4 regions of the Neorhizobium puerariae genome follow, and region 1 is predicted to be linked to each of the others. Evidence: predicted binding sites of a transcription regulator. Region 1 holds the regulator's gene; each other region holds the start of a gene.
What was found. Region 1 encodes PhoB, which activates phosphate uptake and scavenging genes when phosphate is short. Its sites were predicted from a motif close to TGTCATNNANCTGTCAT; they were not measured.
Positions count from the first base shown of each region.

Region 2: a site for PhoB is predicted at 2,611-2,627, ahead of ACFFP0_RS13150 (DUF2794 domain-containing protein). Genes of this name have one in related genera too.
Region 3: a site for PhoB is predicted at 2,158-2,174, ahead of ACFFP0_RS13005 (PhoX family protein). Genes of this name have one in related genera too.
Region 4: a site for PhoB is predicted at 2,677-2,693, ahead of ACFFP0_RS31435 (NAD-glutamate dehydrogenase). Genes of this name have one in related genera too.

Region 1 is NZ_JBHMAA010000015.1:198,528-202,813, reverse strand. Features, by position in the region: gene ACFFP0_RS14250 (GcrA family cell cycle regulator) at 120-653, shown strand; gene ACFFP0_RS14245 (PACE efflux transporter) at 856-1,293, shown strand; gene ACFFP0_RS14240 (NAD(P)H-dependent oxidoreductase) at 1,306-1,959, opposite strand; gene phoB (phosphate regulon transcriptional regulator PhoB) at 2,180-2,863, opposite strand; gene phoU (phosphate signaling complex protein PhoU) at 2,889-3,602, opposite strand; gene pstB (phosphate ABC transporter ATP-binding protein PstB) at 3,647-4,286, opposite strand, start outside.
Region 2 is NZ_JBHMAA010000014.1:272,176-276,461, reverse strand. Features, by position in the region: gene ACFFP0_RS13165 (ABC transporter permease) at 1-541, shown strand, start outside; gene ACFFP0_RS13160 (Bax inhibitor-1/YccA family protein) at 776-1,522, shown strand; gene ACFFP0_RS13155 (GNAT family N-acetyltransferase) at 1,631-2,188, shown strand; gene ACFFP0_RS13150 (DUF2794 domain-containing protein) at 2,201-2,590, opposite strand; gene ACFFP0_RS13145 (DUF1223 domain-containing protein) at 2,910-3,659, opposite strand; gene ACFFP0_RS13140 (TSUP family transporter) at 3,869-4,286, opposite strand, start outside.
Region 3 is NZ_JBHMAA010000014.1:243,546-247,831, reverse strand. Features, by position in the region: gene ACFFP0_RS13010 (SixA phosphatase family protein) at 1-10, shown strand, start outside; gene ACFFP0_RS13005 (PhoX family protein) at 94-2,082, opposite strand; gene ACFFP0_RS13000 (L,D-transpeptidase family protein) at 2,208-2,762, opposite strand; gene ACFFP0_RS12995 (response regulator transcription factor) at 2,993-3,676, shown strand; gene ACFFP0_RS12990 (cyclic nucleotide-binding domain-containing protein) at 3,679-4,134, shown strand; gene ACFFP0_RS12985 (exodeoxyribonuclease III) at 4,221-4,286, opposite strand, start outside.
Region 4 is NZ_JBHMAA010000077.1:93,149-97,434, forward strand. Features, by position in the region: gene ACFFP0_RS31435 (NAD-glutamate dehydrogenase) at 1-2,568, opposite strand, end outside; gene pdxY (pyridoxal kinase PdxY) at 2,746-3,618, shown strand; gene ACFFP0_RS31445 (carbonic anhydrase) at 3,689-4,286, shown strand, end outside.

The sequences.
Region 1 (4,286 bases):
ACTGCATGCGGCGGAACTAGTCACCTCAAACATAGATGTAGTGGGTGCTGAGGAATGATGTCCTCGGCAAAGGTGGAAGGATTCTGCATGCCTGCAACGTTCAAAGGCGGAGAACGGGCATGAACTGGACAGACGAGCGTGTCGAAAAACTCAAGAGGCTGTGGTCGGAAGGCCTGAGCGCCAGCCAGATCGCCGCACAACTGGGCGGTGTGAGCCGCAATGCGGTTATCGGCAAGGTGCATCGCCTCAGCCTGCCCGGCAGGGCGAAGGCCGGCGGCACGGTGGCCACCAACCGGTCGGCGGCCAAGCGCACCACATCCGCGCCCCGGGCTCCGAACTACGCGTCCCGGGTTGCCACCCGGACCGTCGCTCGCGCCGTTGGCGCGACCGTGATGAAGGAAGAGGTCGAAATCGAGCATTTCGAGGAGATGGAATACGTACCCGCCGCCAACGTGGTGGTGCCGATTTCCCGTCGCCTGGCGCTGACCGAACTCACCGAACGCACCTGCAAGTGGCCCGTGGGCGATCCGCTCAAGGACGATTTCCATTTCTGCGGCTGCGAATCTCCGGATTCCTCCCCCTATTGCAGCTACCATGCCCGGCTTGCCTACCAGCCGGTGCACGACCGCCGCAGGACGACCGTACGGGTCTGATCCGGGCTGCCGACAGAACAGGATCGAAAGCGGGCTCCGGCCCGCTTTTTTGTTGGACATGGCTGCCATGCCGGTTTGACCTTGCCTGTCCGCGCCCGAATAGCTATCTCCATATCCGCGAGGACGACCTCCCCCAATCCGGGCAGAAACTCCGGGACGACCCGGAACAGACGAAGAGCTCGCCGGCTCTTGGGGAGTCATCATGCGTACGACACGCGACCGTATCCGCCACGCCATCAGCTTCGAACTGATCGGCCTTGCCATCGTCACACCGCTCGGCTCTTTCGCCTTCGGCATGCCTGCCGCCGATATCGGCGTGGTCGGCCTGGGGTCAGCCACGCTCGCGACCGGCTGGAACTATGTCTACAATCTCGGCTTCGACCACGTCATGCAGCGGATGACAGGCAACACCCGGAAAAGCCCTGCCGTCCGCGTGGCGCACGCGGTTCTGTTCGAACTGGGCCTGCTGATCATTCTCCTGCCGCTGATCGCCTGGTATCTCGGCATCGGCATCCTGCACGCCCTTGCGATGGACCTGTCCTTCGCGCTTTTCTATGTGGTCTACGCCTTCGTCTTCAACTGGGCCTACGACCGGCTTTTCCCGCTGCCGGAATGGCAACAGGAAGCGCAGGCGCACTGACTACCGAATAGATCAGGACTGGCGTTCCCGGATCGCTTCCGCAAAGCGCTCGCGGCCTGGAAGGATGTTCCGCCTGGAGTCCCGCTTCAGGCCGCCGGCCGAGGCTGCAGCCCGCCCGATCTCCCGCATCCAGTGGTCGAGCTTGCGCGCCGCGCCGCCGCGGCGTGTGGCGCCGAGCTTGAAGAAGCGAAGCGGACGAATGCCGCAAAAGCCCAGGACCTGGTATTTCAGGCGCCGCGTGACGGGATCGCCATAGACCCAGCGCAGATACCAGGGCGGGGTGTCCATGGTGATGATGACATCGGCGGAGCGCCCGGTGAGCAGGCGATCCCACAGAAGATCCTCGCGATGATATCTGAACGTGAAGCCCGGCAACAGAAGCCTGTCCAGCAGCCCCTTCACGGCCGCCGGTTCGGCTCCCCACCAGAGCGGGAAACCGAACACCAGATGATCGCAGGCGTCGAGCGCTTCCGCCACCCTTTCGAGATCGGGCTCCCAGGGCTGATCGCCGGCATAACCGCGGTGGAGGACCGGGTCGAACGACAGATCGCGCACGGCAAGACGCGTCACCGAGACAGCGCCTGCCAGCGTTTTTTCGTAGTGGTCCAGAAGAGCCCCGAGAAGCCGCCCCTCATCGGGATGGCCGTCGATGATCAGTACGTTCATGGCTACGCTCCGAGGTTGCCCTGAAAGCAGCCTACGGCATCGGCCCGAAAATCGGAATCGATTTTCGGAAAGCACGATGCGTCGATTCAATAGGGTAGAGCGTCCTTGGTGCGTCCTTTCGGACGCATGGCGCTCTAGGGCCGGGAGCCATTCAAACGCCAGAAGAAATACTCCGCGCCAGACGCGCCACCTGGGCGCGGCCGGCCGCCGACGAAGTCAGTCAGGCTTCCATCGAATATCCCGCGCCGCGAACGGTGCGGATGACATCCTGCATGTTGGAGAAGTTGAGCGCCTTGCGCAGGCGCCCGACATGCACGTCGACAGTGCGTTCGTCGACATAGATATCGTGTCCCCAGACGCCGTCGAGAAGCTGCGAACGCGAGAAGACACGGCCGGGCGAGGCCATCAGGAACTCCAGGAGACGGAATTCCGTCGGGCCGAGGCGGACCTCGCGGCTCTTGCGATGGACGCGATGCGTCTCACGATCGAGCTCGATATCGCCGCAACGCAGGACGCTGGACAATACTTCCGGCCGGGCTCGACGCAGCATCGCCTTGACGCGGGCCATCAGTTCCGGCGTCGAGAAAGGCTTCACGACATAGTCGTCGGCACCCGTGGCAAGGCCGCGAACACGTTCGCTCTCCTCGCCCCGGGCCGTCAGCATGATGATCGGCAGGCGTTCCGTTTCCGGGCGCATGCGCAACCGCCGGCAGAGCTCGATGCCGGAAACGCCGGGCAGCATCCAGTCGAGGATCAACAGGTCCGGCGTGCGCTCCTGAAGCCGGATCTCGGCCTCATCCCCCCGCAGGATTGTCTCCACATCGTAACCTTCGGCTTCGAGATTGTAGCGAAGAAGCACGCTCAGTGCTTCCTCATCCTCCACGACCGCGATTTTTGGCAGCATTCTGGCCTGCTCCGTCAGCATTCCGTCATTCGGTGATCGCGCCGAGCGTATTCGACGTATCGTCCTTCGGACGCTCGCCTTCCGGCTGGGCGCCCGTCGTCATGTAGTAGATCGTCTCGGCGATGTTGGTGGCATGGTCGCCGATACGCTCGATGTTCTTGGCGCAGAACAGGAGGTGCGTGCAGGTGGTGATGTTGCGCGGGTCTTCCATCATGTAGGTGAGGAGTTCGCGGAACAGCGACGTATACATCGCGTCGATTTCCTCGTCGCGGATGCGGATCGCCTCGGCCTTCTCGGCCGAACGGCTGGCATAGACGTCCAGCACTTCCTTGAGCTGCACGAGCGCCAGGTCGGAGAGGTGCTCGATACCGCGGGCGAGCTTGCGCGGAACGCCGGTGCCCTGAACCGCGATGACGCGCTTGGCGGTGTTCTTGCCAAGATCGCCGACGCGCTCCAGGTCGGATGCGATGCGCAGCGTGCCGACGATCTCGCGAAGGTCGGACGCCACCGGCTGGCGGCGGGCGATCGTGACGATCGCCTTGTCCTGGATCTCGCGCTCCGCATGATCCAGGATCACGTCGTCGGAGATGACCTTCTGGGCGAGAGCGGAGTCGGAATTGACCAGCGCCCGCACGGCGTCCGAGCACATCTGCTCCGCAAGGCCGCCCATTTCGGAAATGCGGCGGATCAGGTATTTCAGTTCTTCGTCATAGGCCGACAGAATATGAGTCGATGCCATTTTCTAATCCTCGAAAAGTGAAACCAGGCAGCGCGGACGGCCGATCAGCCGAAGCGGCCCATGATGTAATCCTGGGTGCGCTGGTCATCCGGATTGGTGAACATCTTGTCCGTGTCGTTCTCCTCGACCAGCTGGCCGAGATGGAACATGGCGGTACGCTGCGAAACGCGCGCGGCCTGCTGCATCGAGTGCGTCACGATGACGATCGTGTAGTTGGCGCGCAGCTCGTGAATGAGCTCCTCGACCTTGGCGGTCGCGATCGGGTCGAGCGCCGAGCAGGGTTCGTCCATGAGGATGACCTCCGGCGAAACGGCAACGGCGCGGGCGATGCAGAGACGCTGCTGCTGGCCGCCGGAAAGCCCGGTGCCGGATTCATTCAGGCGATCCTTGACTTCCGTCCAGAGGCCGGCGCGCTGAAGGCTGGCCTCCACGATCTGGTCCATGTCCGACTTGTTCCTGGCGAGGCCGTGGATGCGCGGACCGTAGGCTATATTCTCGTAGATCGACTTCGGGAACGGGTTCGGCTTCTGGAAAACCATGCCGACGCGGGCGCGCAGTTCCACGACGTCGATCTGCGGATCGTAGATATCGTCGGTGTCGAGCGTGATCCGGCCGGTGACGCGGCAGTTGTCGATCGTGTCGTTCATGCGGTTGAGCGTGCGCAGGAAGGTCGACTTGCCGCAT
Region 2 (4,286 bases), on a different contig from region 1:
CGCACCGCATGCCTGGCTCGCCACGCTCACCGACCCGTCCGCAACCGCCCAGCAGGAGGCCTCGATCCTTCGCGCCGTGACCAACGCCTATCCGACGATCACGAGCGTGCGGGTGAAGGATGCGATCGACATCGTCGACCAGCTCGTGGGCCAGCTCGCCACTGCCATCCGCGCCGCAGCCGCGGTCGCCCTCGTCGCCTCCATCCTGGTCCTCTCGGGCGCGCTCGCGGCCGGCAACCGCGCACGCACCCATGACGCGGTCATCCTCAAGACCCTCGGCGGCACGCGCAACATGCTGATGCGCGCCTTCAGCTACGAATATATGATCCTCGGCGCCGCGACCGCCGTTTTCGCGCTCATCGCCGGCGGCCTTTCGGCCTGGTTCGTGGTCAGCCGGATCATGAAGATGCCCTCGACCTTCCTGCCCGACGTCGCGCTCCTGACCCTCGTCGTCTCCCTGGTCCTCACCGTGGGGATAGGTCTTGCAGGCACCTGGCGCATCCTCGGTCAAAAGGCCGCGCCCGTGCTCCGCGAATTGTGAGAGAACCCTTGGGTTGCATATTCGCCGGCCATGAGGGTTCGAATTCCCCTCCGAATATCCCACAGGTTGCCGAATTGCCGCCCGGGCTTGCGTTTTCGGCGGCTAAACCCCTTGTATGTCAGGCGATATCGCATCATATTTGCGGATAGGCTTGCTGGAGCTCCGCAGCGGCGCCCGGGTCTGATAGAAGGGGGCCCGACACCGTGAGTAATTCCGGAGCTTAAAGAGGAAACAATGGCTGACTTCAACAACTACCAGAACCGAATGGCGCAATCTCGCGTCCAGTCGGGTGCGATGATCGACGAGGGCCTCCGCGCCTATATGCTGAAGGTTTACAACCTGATGGCGCTCGGGCTTGCGATCACCGGCGTAGCGGCCTTCCTGACATGGCAGATGGCGGTTGCCGACGGCCAGCTTACGGCTTTCGGCCAGTTGCTCTACACCAGCCCGCTCAAATGGGTTGTCATGCTGGCCCCGCTGGCGATGGTCTTCTTCCTGAGCTTCCGCATCAATTCGATGAGCGTCGCCGCCGCCCAGACGACTTTCTGGGTCTATGCCGCGCTGATGGGCCTGTCGCTGTCCTCGATCTTCCTGGTCTTCACCGGCCAGAGCATCGTGCAGACCTTCTTCGTCACCGCCGCCTCGTTCGGCGCGCTGTCGCTCTACGGCTACACGACCAAGAGGAACCTGTCCGGCTTCGGCTCGTTCCTGATCATGGGCCTCTTCGGCCTGATCATCGCGTCGCTCGTCAACATCTTCCTGCAGTCCTCCGCGATGGGCTTTGCCATCTCCGTGATCGGCGTGCTGATCTTCGCGGGCCTGACCGCCTACGACACGCAGAAGATCAAGGAAATGTACTATGACGGCGATGAAGTCGCGGTCATGGGCCGCAAGGCCATCATGGGCGCGCTGACGCTCTACCTCGACTTCGTCAACCTCTTCACGTTCCTGCTGCAGTTCCTTGGCAATCGCAACAACTAGGCATGCGGGACACGAATACGAAGAAGGCGGCCTTCCGGCCGCCTTTTTTGTTGCTCCCTTCGCTGCCGCGGCATAGGCTCGATCATCCCGCTCAAGAACTCCTCCGCCATGACCTTCAGCCTCCGCGACGCCGCCTCCGCCGATCTTCCCGCCATCACCGAAATCTACCGCGACAGTGTGCTCAACGGTACGGCGAGCTATGAAATCACCCCGCCCGATCAGGCTGAGATGACGAGCCGCTTCGAAGGGATCAGGGCCAGGGGGTATCCCTACATTGCCGCGGAAGGCGAGGACGGAACGCTTCTCGGTTATGCCTATGCGTCCGCCTTCCGCACCCGGCCCGCCTATCGCTGGCTCGTGGAGGATTCGATCTACCTCGCGCCCGAGGCGCGGGGCAAAGGCGTCGGCAAGGCGCTCCTCAAGGAATTGCTTGTCCGCAGCGAAGCACTCGGCTTCCGGCAGATGCTGGCCGTCATCGGCGGCGCGAGCCCTGCCTCCGTGGCGCTGCATCGCGGCCTCGGCTTCGAGCTTGCCGGCACGCTGAAAGGCACGGGCTTCAAGCACGACAAATGGCTGGACACGGTCCTGATGCAGATCGCGCTCGGCGAAGGCAAGACGACGAACCCGGATCTTGCCGCCTATCCCGGTCTGCTGTTCAGCGAATAGCCGCGTCCCGCATCAGTCGATCAACTTCAGCACCTTGTCGAAGACTTTGAGGACCTGCGGCAGCTCGTGGCCGCGCTTCAGGATCATGCCGTGCGTGTTGAGCACCGAATAGGCGCCTTGCTTGTTCGCCAGCCTGGGATTCTTTTCGATCCGGAAAAGGGGCATCTCCCCCGATCGTTTGAAGATGGAAAAGACCGCCCGGTCCTTGAGGTGGTCGATCGCGTAGTCTTTCCACTCCCCCTCACCGACCATGCGACCGTAGATTTTCAGGATCGCATCGAGCTCGCGCCGGTGGAACGTCACCGGAATGGGATCGAGGCTCTGCCTATATTCATTGAGGTTGACGACGACGGTTGTCTCCCGGGATCTTTCTCCTCCCGGCAATTCCGGCTGATCGGTCATCAAGGCTCCCAAATCGTCAAATGTCGGAGATGTGACAGTGTGCCCGAGAGCTTGAAGCGTTTCAAGGCTAAATGGAATGCGCTCGAAAGAGCAACCGGCATTCCCATTGCTGTGGATAGCTGCCGTGAGTTTTTATTCTTGCCCCATTTCGGACAAAACAGTGCCCGATTTCGAAGCGAAATTGAGCATGTTGGTTGGCGCGTTTCTTAGCGCCATATGGCCCGGTCCGGTGGCATTGACCCTTACCCCCAGCCCCCCAATGTTCCTGGGCCGGGCCGCCGACAACTTCCGGAAAAGATGGAGAATCGGACCGTTACGGTCAGTATTTCTTGCGTCCGGCCATAAGGATCGTGGCTCCGAGAATCGCCGCGGGCTCTCCGCCCGGTCCGGAGGACTGCAGCAGAATGGCACAGCCGTCCTTCTTCGACTTGCCCATCAGCTTGCCGGGCAAGGTCAGCTTCATGCTTTGGCCGTTCCATGTGCCGACCGACTGGACGTCATAGACGGCATGCCAGTAGTCCATGGTCTTGCCGCTGTTCTCGCCCTTGGTGATCTCCACCTGCTGCCGTTTGGTGAAATAGGCCACGACCACGTCGGCCTGCCCTTTGCCCTCGCCGATCTCGATCTCGATCTCGTCATCCCGCATGGCGGCGGTCACCGGCACGATGAGTCCCTTGCCGATGTCGCCAAGCTCCTTGACCTTGTCGTTTATCGCGCTCAGGTCCCTGCCCTTGACGTGATCCCGGCCATTGATGACGGCCTGGGGCGTATAGACGCCGCTGCGGCCAAGCGACTTGGCATAGCCGTATTGCCGCTCGGTATTCTCCTTCGAGCTCAGCGTGTCAACCCAGCCGAGATAATTCCAGTAGTCGACATGATAGGAGAGGGCCACCACATCGCCCTGGGCCACGAGATCGCGCAATGTCGTATCCGCCGGCGGGCAGGATGCGCAGCCTTGCGATGTGAAGAGCTCGACGACGCCTTTCGGTGTCCTTACTTCCCCCGCCAGCACCGCGCCCGCATAAAGCAGGCCCGCAAGAACGACTACGGAGCGGAAGCGGAACGGCATGGATGGCTGACCTTTTTATCAGGATATCTGTTATTCACGATTGCTCGCGCCGATCAAGGGGGATCGACATCGGCCAACCTTCGGGATGGCGGAAAGTAACCATCCCGCCCCCTCAAGAGAAAGTCACGAAGGGGTGAGGACCGGATATTTGATCGGCTTTGCCCGATACGGTTGCCTGCGCGCCGGACCTCCCGCAACCGGCAGCCGGATCAGATCAGTCTCAACACACCTTGCGTGAAATAGACGGCGCCGACGCCGGTGACGATCCAGCGCGTCCAGGCCCGGAAATTGGCATCCGTCATCTTCTGCAGAATGCCGTTGCCGGCCCGTGCGCCGAGAATTGCGATGGGAGCGGCGAGCAGGATCGAGATCCAGTCGGCAGGCGGCAAGGCCGAGGCGGCATTCCAGTAGAACGCCACCTTCGTCGCATGCGACGCAACCTGCACCGCCGCCTTGGTGGCGATCACCTTGCGCCGGTCCATCTGGGTGCGGATGAAGAAGATATCGATGGTCGGCCCCGAAACGCCGACGCCCACGGTCAACGCCCCGGCAATCAATCCGCAGACGAGTGCGTGATGCGGCCTGGAGGCGTCGAGCTGCAGCTTGGAAACCGGCAGCCAGACGAGG
Region 3 (4,286 bases), on a different contig from region 1:
CCTTGAGTGAAGGAAGACGACGCGCGACAGCTTCCAAGTGGATGAAAGGCCCCGCCGATTGCAGCGGGGCCTCCTGTTTTCAGGGATTGCGCGTCAGACCGCGATCTTGCCGCCGCCGATCTTGGTGATCGCCACGACCGCGGGGCGGACCGGTATGTCGTCCTTGAAATCCGGCCAGCGGGTGGAAAGATCCTCGTAGTAGGACGGGCGGCCATGGCCCGACCAGTCTTCGCCGCCATCACCCGGATGCTGGACGGCGACGAAGGCCGTTTCATCGTCGGGCGTGAACAGCGGGCCGCACATTTCCGCGCCGACCGGCACGCGGAAGAACAGCTTCGACGTCGCGCGGGCCGCGCCCTCCGTATCGACGGCCCAGAGCCCGTCGGTGCGGCCGGTGGCCTTGTTGCTGTTGCCGTCCGTCGAGACCCAAAGGCGGCCCGCCGAATCGACGGCACAGTTGTCCGGCATGCCGAACCAGCCGTTCTTGGTCGTCTCGGTCGAGAAAGAGGCGCCGACGGCGGCAACCGACGGATCGCCGCATTTCAGCAGCACTTCCCACTTGCCGCTCGTGGCTGTGAAGTCGCCGCCGTCTTCGGCAATCTCGATGATGTGGCCGAAAGCATTTTCCGCGCGCGGGTTGGCGGCGTCCACCTGATCCGCCTTGCGGCGGGAGTTGTTAGTGAGCATGACATAGACCTTGCCGTTGATGCCGTTCGGCTGCACGTCTTCCGGGCGGTCCATCTTCGTCGCCCCGAGCAGGTCGCCCGCGCGCCGGGTCTCGATCAACACGTCCGCTTGGCTGGCAAAGCCGTTTTCCGCCGTCAGCGGCCCCTGGCCATGGATCAGCGGCAGCCACTGCATCGTGCCGTCTTCGCCGAACTTGGCGACATAAAGCGTACCGGCGTCGAGCAGGTTCAGGTTCGCGGCGCGATCGTTGGCATTGTAGGTGCCGTCGGTCACGAACTTGTAGACGTAGTCGAAGCGCTCGTCATCGCCGAGATAGAAGACCACCTTGCCGTTCCGGGCCACGATAGACTCGGCACCTTCGTGCTTGGTGCGGCCGAGGGCCGTACGTTTCTTCGGCGTGGACGTTGGGTCCATGACATCCACCTCGACGATCCAGCCGAAGCGGTTCGGCTCGTTCGGCTCCTTGGCGAGATCATAGCGGTCGTAGAAATTCGCCCACTCGTAACCGCCTTCCGGAACGCCGTAGCGCTTGTAGTTGGCGGCTTCCTTGTGCCCCTCCGGCAGCTTGCCCGAGAAGTAACCGTGGAAGTTCTCTTCGGCCATGATGTAGGTGCCCCAGGGGGTCACCCCGCCGGCACAGTTGTTGAGGGTGCCGATGACGCGGGTGCCTGCCGCGTCGGCGGAGGTCTTCACGCGATCATGCCCTGCAACCGGTCCGGAAAGCTGCATCTCGGTCGTGGAGGTGATGCGGCGGTTGTAGCGCCCATCGGGAACGACCTGCCATTTGCCGCCGACCTTGCGGATTTCGACGATCGTGCCGCCATGCGCGGCCATCTCCACGTCGACCTGATCCTTGCTGAGCGCGCCCTGCTTGACCTTGCCTTCGGCGATGGTGACGAGGCCGGGGAACATCAGGTGAGGGTTGGTGTATTCGTGGTTGACGACGAGCAGGCCGTGTTCGGAGGAGCCTTCCAGCGGAATGAAGCCGACATAGTCGTTGTTGTAGCCGAACTGGCGGACCTGGGCTGCGGCGGTCTGGTTCTTCGGATCGAAGGCCGGCGAGTCCGCGAAGATCGCATCGCCCCAGCGCAGCAGGATATCCGCATCATAGCCTTCGGCCACATGGTGATTGGCATCGACCCCCGCCTCGACTTCCGGGAAGGAGAAGGCGGAACCGCCTGCGGCACGGGCTTCCTCCGCGCTCATCAGCGCCACGGGGCCGACGGTTGCGGCAATCGCCGAAACAGCCAGCGATCCCTGAAGAAAATTGCGGCGCGAGAAGCGCTTGCTGATGATCTCACCCATCGTCGGGTTGACGCTGGAGTTATGTCCGTCGCCATCGGCGTCTTCGAGTTGGGTCGTGGGGAATATCTTCTGGGAAAGATGTTCGGTCATCGGGACTATCTCCAAGGTTGTAAACTGGCCTAATTTTCTCTTCTTTTAGAGCCGTTCTAAACCTAGAGATGCTGTATTACGGTTTTGCGACATCCGGAGACCGCCACGGCTGCCCATGGCAGCCTTCAACGGATTTTGAACACCATCCCCGCCCGCAGGAAACGGATGAGCTGGAGCATGTCGCGCAGGCTCACCGCGATGCAGCCGGCCGTCGGCTGGTAGCCCGGCTTGATGAGATGGAAAAAGATTGCCGAACCTCCATGCCGGCGGCGTGAACGGATGTTCCAATCAAGCACGATGCAGATGTCATAGAGCCCGTCGGCCCGCATCATCTCCTCGTGGCTTGGCCGGAACGGCGCCCTGACGAGGCGATTGTAGGCTGGATGTTCCGGCTGGTCGCACCAGAGCATGTCCTTGCGAATGCGACGGATCGGCAGCGCCGTCGGCGGCAGGCGGACCCGCTCGCCGCGCACGAAGCCGTAGAGAACGGGCATGGCCGCGACGGGCGTGGCGCCGTCTCCTTCCCTCTTGAAGGCGCTCGTACCGGAACGGCCGAGCGCCGCGCGGACAGTGATGCCGCCGAATGAAACGATGCCCTGCCTGCGGTCGCGCGGCGCAGTCCTGACGGTGATCGCATTGGGATGGTGGCGCGAGCCGTGAAAACGCTGCATTTTTCTCACAAGTTTTTGCTTTGAATATGATTTCGTTTGAATTCATAGCACATTGGAGCGCCGAGCGGCCCTATGGATGCGCAACGGATGCTCTAACTTATTGAATCTAGGCATCGTACTTCCGAAAATCGATTTCGATTCTCGAGCCGATGCTGTAGGGATTGAGGACGAAGGCCCTGATCGCGTTTGGCTGCAGAATTGCAGGCCATCAACGCGGGCAGCAAGAGAAAGGCTTCAGGATGGCAGCGCGTACGATACTCCTTGTGGACGACGACGACGACCTGCGCGAGACTCTGGTCGAGCAACTGTCGTTTTACGACGAATTTTCGATCCTGCAGGAGGCCAATGCCGCCAAGGCGCTGCAAACCGCCAAGAATACCCAGATCGACCTCCTGATCATGGATGTCGGCCTGCCGGACATGGATGGCCGCGAAGCGGTGAAACTGCTTCGCAAGAACGGCTTCAAGGCGCCGATCATCATGCTGACCGGCCACGATACCGATTCCGACACGATCCTCGGGCTGGAAGCCGGCGCCAACGACTATGTCACGAAGCCGTTCCGCTTCGCCGTGCTGCTCGCCCGCATCCGCGCCCAGCTTCGCCAGTACGAGCAGAGCGAGGACGCCACCTTCACCGTCGGCCCCTATCTCTTCAAGCCGAGCCAGAAGCTGCTCACCACCGAGGACGGCAAGAAGATCCGGCTCACGGAGAAGGAAGCGGCGATCATCCGCTATCTCTACCGCGCCGGCCAGAAGGTCGTCACGCGCGATGTATTGCTGGAGGAAGTCTGGGGCTACAATTCCGGCGTCACCACCCACACGCTGGAAACCCACGTCTACCGCCTTCGCCAGAAGATCGAGCGCGACCCGTCCAGTGCCGAAATCCTGGTTACCGAAAACGGCGGTTACAAGATCGTTCCCTGACCATGTCGCTGACCGAAGATATCCGCCTGCTGACCCAGGTCCCGCTTTTCAGGGACATGAACGACGACCAGCTTCGCCTCGTCGCCTTCGGCGCCGAGCATCGGCCTGTGGTTACCGGCCAGGAACTCTTTCGGGAAAGGTCGCCGGCGGAATCGGCATTCATCGTCGCACGAGGCCGTTTCGAACTGCTGACCGCCGACCGCAATGGCGAAATGAAGGTACAGGCGACCGTCGGGCCGGGCACGCTTCTGTCCGAACTCGCACTGGTCACCATGGTCGAACGGAAGTTCACGGCGATAGCGGTCGAGGATTCCGAAGCCCTGAAAATCAGCCGGTCGCTGTTCTATCGCCTGCTGGAGGAATATCCCGAGGTCGGCCGCATGATCGAAAGCCGCATTCGCGACAATATCTCGACCCTCGCCAAGGCCGCGGCTGCGATGGGGCACAGGTTCGCGTAACCTCTTGCCCCCAGACCACACCTCTTCCCCGCCGCGGGAAGATGTCCCGGCCAGGCGGATGAGAGGTGGAAGCGCGCCCTTGAATGTCAGAACTTGAACACGGCCGTCACCGGCACATGGTCGGAAGGCTGGTTCCAGCCGCGGGCTTCCTT
Region 4 (4,286 bases), on a different contig from region 1:
GGTCTTGTAGGCCTCCTTGCCCGCATTGAACATCTCGTCGCGCGAGCCGCCGGCAGGCAGCATTTTCGGGAAGAAGCCGCCCTTGGCGCCGACCGGGACGATCACGGCATTCTTGACCTGCTGCGCCTTCACGAGGCCGAGAATCTCGGTGCGGTAATCCTCGCCGCGGTCCGACCAGCGGATGCCGCCGCGCGCCACCTTGCCGAAGCGAAGGTGCACGCCTTCCACCTCGGTGCCGTAGACGAAGATCTCACGGAATGGGCGCGGTTCCGGCAGCCCGTCGAGCTGCTTCGGATCGAGCTTGAAGGCGAGCATCCTTTTCGGTGCGCCGTCGGCGTCCTGCTGGAAATAGTTGGTGCGCAGCGTCGCATCGACCGCGTTGACGAAGCGCCGGAACGTGCGATCCTCGTCGAGGTTCGGCACCTTGGACAGGGCCTCCTCTATCTCGGCATGGCAATCTGTAAGCTTCTTCAAGCGCGGCTTTTCGCCGATTTTCGGATCGAAGCCATCGCGGAAAAGACGGAAGATGGCAGCAGAGATAGCCGGGTATTTCGTCAGCGTATCGGCAATGTAGTTCTGCGAATAGACGATGCCGGTCTGGCGCAGGTAGCGGGCATAGGCTCGCAGCACGGTGATTTCACGGGCGGACAATCCGGCGAGCAGGACGAGCCGGTTGAAACCGTCGTTGTCGATCAGGCCGTTGAAGGCGGTCAGGAAGGCCTCTTCCAGTAGCGGCCCCTCGCGGGACAGGTCGATTTCCCTTGCATCGTCGAGCTGCAATTCCATGTCGTGCAGCACGACGAGCCTGCTTTCCGGGCCGACATGGATTTCGAACGTCTGCTCGCTCACGACATGGAAGCCGAGGTTTTCAAGCAGCGGCACGCGGCGGGAGAGCGACAGGTGCCGATCCCTGTGGAAAATTTTCAGCGATACGATATTCGCGGCATCCGTCGGGCGGCGGTAGAAGGCGATGCGAATGGTCTCATCGGCTGCGCAAGCGGCAATGTCGGGCAGGTCTGCAAAGGTTTCTTCAGCCGAGAAGGTCTCCTGGAAGGCCTGCGTAACGGAAAGGCGCGGGCCTTCCTTCGCGAATGCGGCAAAGCGTTCCTCCCAGGGCGTGGCGATGAGCCGGATAGCCTCTTCGAGTTTCGCCTGAGCGACCCGCGGCGTCTTGCCGCTGCGCCGGCCAATGATGATATGAACGCGTGCAACGCCCCCTTCGGGAAAAGCCGGGTAATAGGCCGAGACGTGGCCGTCATAGATGCCGGCAAGGTAGTCGCTCACCTTTTCGCGGACGAGCGAATTGTAATCCTCGCGCGGAACATAGACGATGACGGACACGAAGCGGTCGAAGTGGTCGATACGCGGCAGGACCCGGACCCGGGGCCGCTCGCTGAGCTCCATGATCTGCTCGCAGAACCTTGCAAGCAGGTCCGGATCGATCTGAAAAAGGTCGTCGCGGGGATAGGATTCCAGGGTGTTTTCCAGCATGCGGCCGGAATGGCTGTCGGGATCGAAGCCGAAATGTTCGTCGATCCGGGCCGCCTTGGCGCGCAGCAGGGGAATGTCGCGGACGGAATGCGTGTAGGCCGTTGCCGTGAAAAGGCCGACGATGCGCAATTCGCCGACGACCTCGCCTTTCTCGTCGAAACGCTTGACGCCGACATAGTCCATGTAGGCGCGGCGGTGCACGACCGATTTCACATTGGCCTTGGTGACGATGAGGAAATCCGGTCCGTCGAGGAATTCGAGGATTTCCGGGGTGGTCATCACCGCATCCTTGCCCTGGCGCAGGACGAGGACGTCCGGGTCCGACAGGATGCCCAGGCCTCGCCCCTTGCCGCGCTCGACCTTTGCTTCCGCGCCCTTGCCCGAATAGACATATTCGCGCATGCCGAGGAACGTGAAATTGTCGTCGCGCAGCCATTCCAGGAAAGCGAGCGCTTCATCCCTATCGGTTGTGCGGCGGCTCGTCGAATTGTCGAGCTGCTTGGCGGCGCCTTCCAGCACTTCCAGCATGGAGGCCCAGTCGGTGATCGACAGATGTACCTGATCGAGAATGTAGCGAATACGCTCGGTAAGGGCGGCCGCCTGTTCCTCGCCGAGCGGTGCGATGTGAATCTGGATGAGGCTCACATGGTGAGCCGGATTCCCGGGCTGCTCGTTGGAGCGCAGCACCGGCTCCTTACCCGGCTCCAGGAGAAGGATCGGGTGAACCGCCATCAGCAGATCGCGATGCGTCGCGGTGACTTCGCCCATGACGGAGTCAAAAAGGAAAGGCATGTTCCGGTCGACGACGGTCAATATCGAGACCGGTATGCCGTTCGGCGCGACGCCCGGGACAGTTTCCACCGTGATGTCCGCCCGGACCCGCGTCCAGGCGTTCAGCCGCTCTGCCGCATGGCTGGCCGACAAGGCCAGCATCGCGGGCGTATAGCTCTCGAGGTCGTCACTGCTGGCCCGGCTGAACAGAATGGATGGATCGAGATGGGGGCCTTTGCTTTCGTCAGTGATCTTGCGCGCGCTTTCGATTTGCTTTTCCCGTTTCGGATTCTGTCTGGCGGCCATGCCCTCTCCCCTTTTCCCTTCAAAGACCGAGTCATCTCGTTTCTGTCATCTTGCCGCAACATGGCGCTTCCATGTCGGTGCAGCAGAACCTACACGTTCCATTCTTCCGTGAAGCCTTGTTGACATAGCTGAGCGAAGAACCCATCAACAGACCCATCGAAGCCGGAAACAGACCCCATGCAGGATACCAGCAACGCCGTCATCGTCATCTCCAGCCATGTGGTGCGGGGTTCGGTTGGCAACAGAGCTGCCGTCTTCGCGCTGGAAACCCTTGGTTTCCCCGTTTGGGCGATGCCGACCATCGTCCTCCCCTGGCATCCCGGACATGGGCCTTCCACGCGCCTAACCTTTCCCGAATCAGACTTCGACAAAGCTATAGACGATCTCATTCGCGCGCCATGGCTTGGTGAAGTGAAAGCCGTGCTGACCGGTTATTTCGGCAATGCGGCCCAACCGCGTTCGGTGGCGCGGCTCGTCCGGGCATTGAAAGAGAAGAATCCCGATCTCCTCTATGTCTGCGATCCGGTCATGGGCGATCTCGGCGGGCTCTATATTCCTCAGGCCACCGCAGAGGCGATCCGCGACGAGCTTATTCCGCTGGCCACCATCGCAACGCCGAACCGTTACGAACTGGCCTGGCTGTCAGGAGCGCCGCTGGAGACCAACAACGCGATCATGGATGCAGCCATCGCTCTCGGGCCGCCGCGCATCCTGGTGACTTCGGCCGTGCCGATGATGGCGGGCGGAACCGGCAATCTCTATCTCACGGGCAAGCACGCGCTGCTTGCCGAACACCGGCTGATCGACAATCCGCCGAACGGCCTTGGCGATCTCCTGAGCGCGCTTTTCCTTGGACGCGTCCTGGCCGGCATGGACGAGGAAAAGGCGCTGCAGCTCGCCACGGCCAGCGTTTTCGAGATTCTCGCCCGCACGGCCAAGCGCGGCGGCGATGAGTTAACGCTCGAAACGGACGCGTCCAGCCTTTCCGCTCCCATGGCGATGGTGCAGATGCGCCGGCTCGTGCATCCGCTGCAGCAGATCAAGCGTTGATCCGTCGTCCATGTTCGCGATTGCACAATGACCGTTGATCTTCGCCGGGCGGCACTGTAATCCTTGAGCCATGACGGACTTTCCAGAAAGACTGCTGGCGGGTTACCGCAACTTCATGAACGGGCGTTACAGCGACGAACGCGACCGCTATCGTGTCTTGGCGGAAACCGGCCAAAAGCCACACACCCTTGTCGTTGCCTGTTGCGATTCCCGCTCTGCGCCGGAGACCATCTTCGATTGCGGCCCCGGCGAGCTTTTCGTGGTGCGCAACGTCGCCAACATGGTGCCGCCCTACGAGCCGGACAGCCAGTTCCATGCGACGTCGGCCGCTCTCGAATATGCGGTCCAGGTGTTGAAGATCCGCAATATCGTGGTCATGGGGCATGGCCGCTGCGGCGGTATCCAGGCGGCGCTCGATCCTGCGGCCGAACCGCTGTCGCCTGGCGATTTCATCGGAAAGTGGATGAGCCTCGTGCGGCCGGCCGCGGAGCAAATCCAGAGCAACGAATTCATGACCCAGTCCGAGCGTCAGACGGCGTTGGAGCGGGTTTCCATCCGCAATTCGATCGTCAATCTCAGGACTTTTCCCTGCGTCCAGATTCTGGAGCAGCGGGGCAGCATGCATATCCATGGCACCTGGTTCGATATTTCGACCGGGGAGCTCTGGA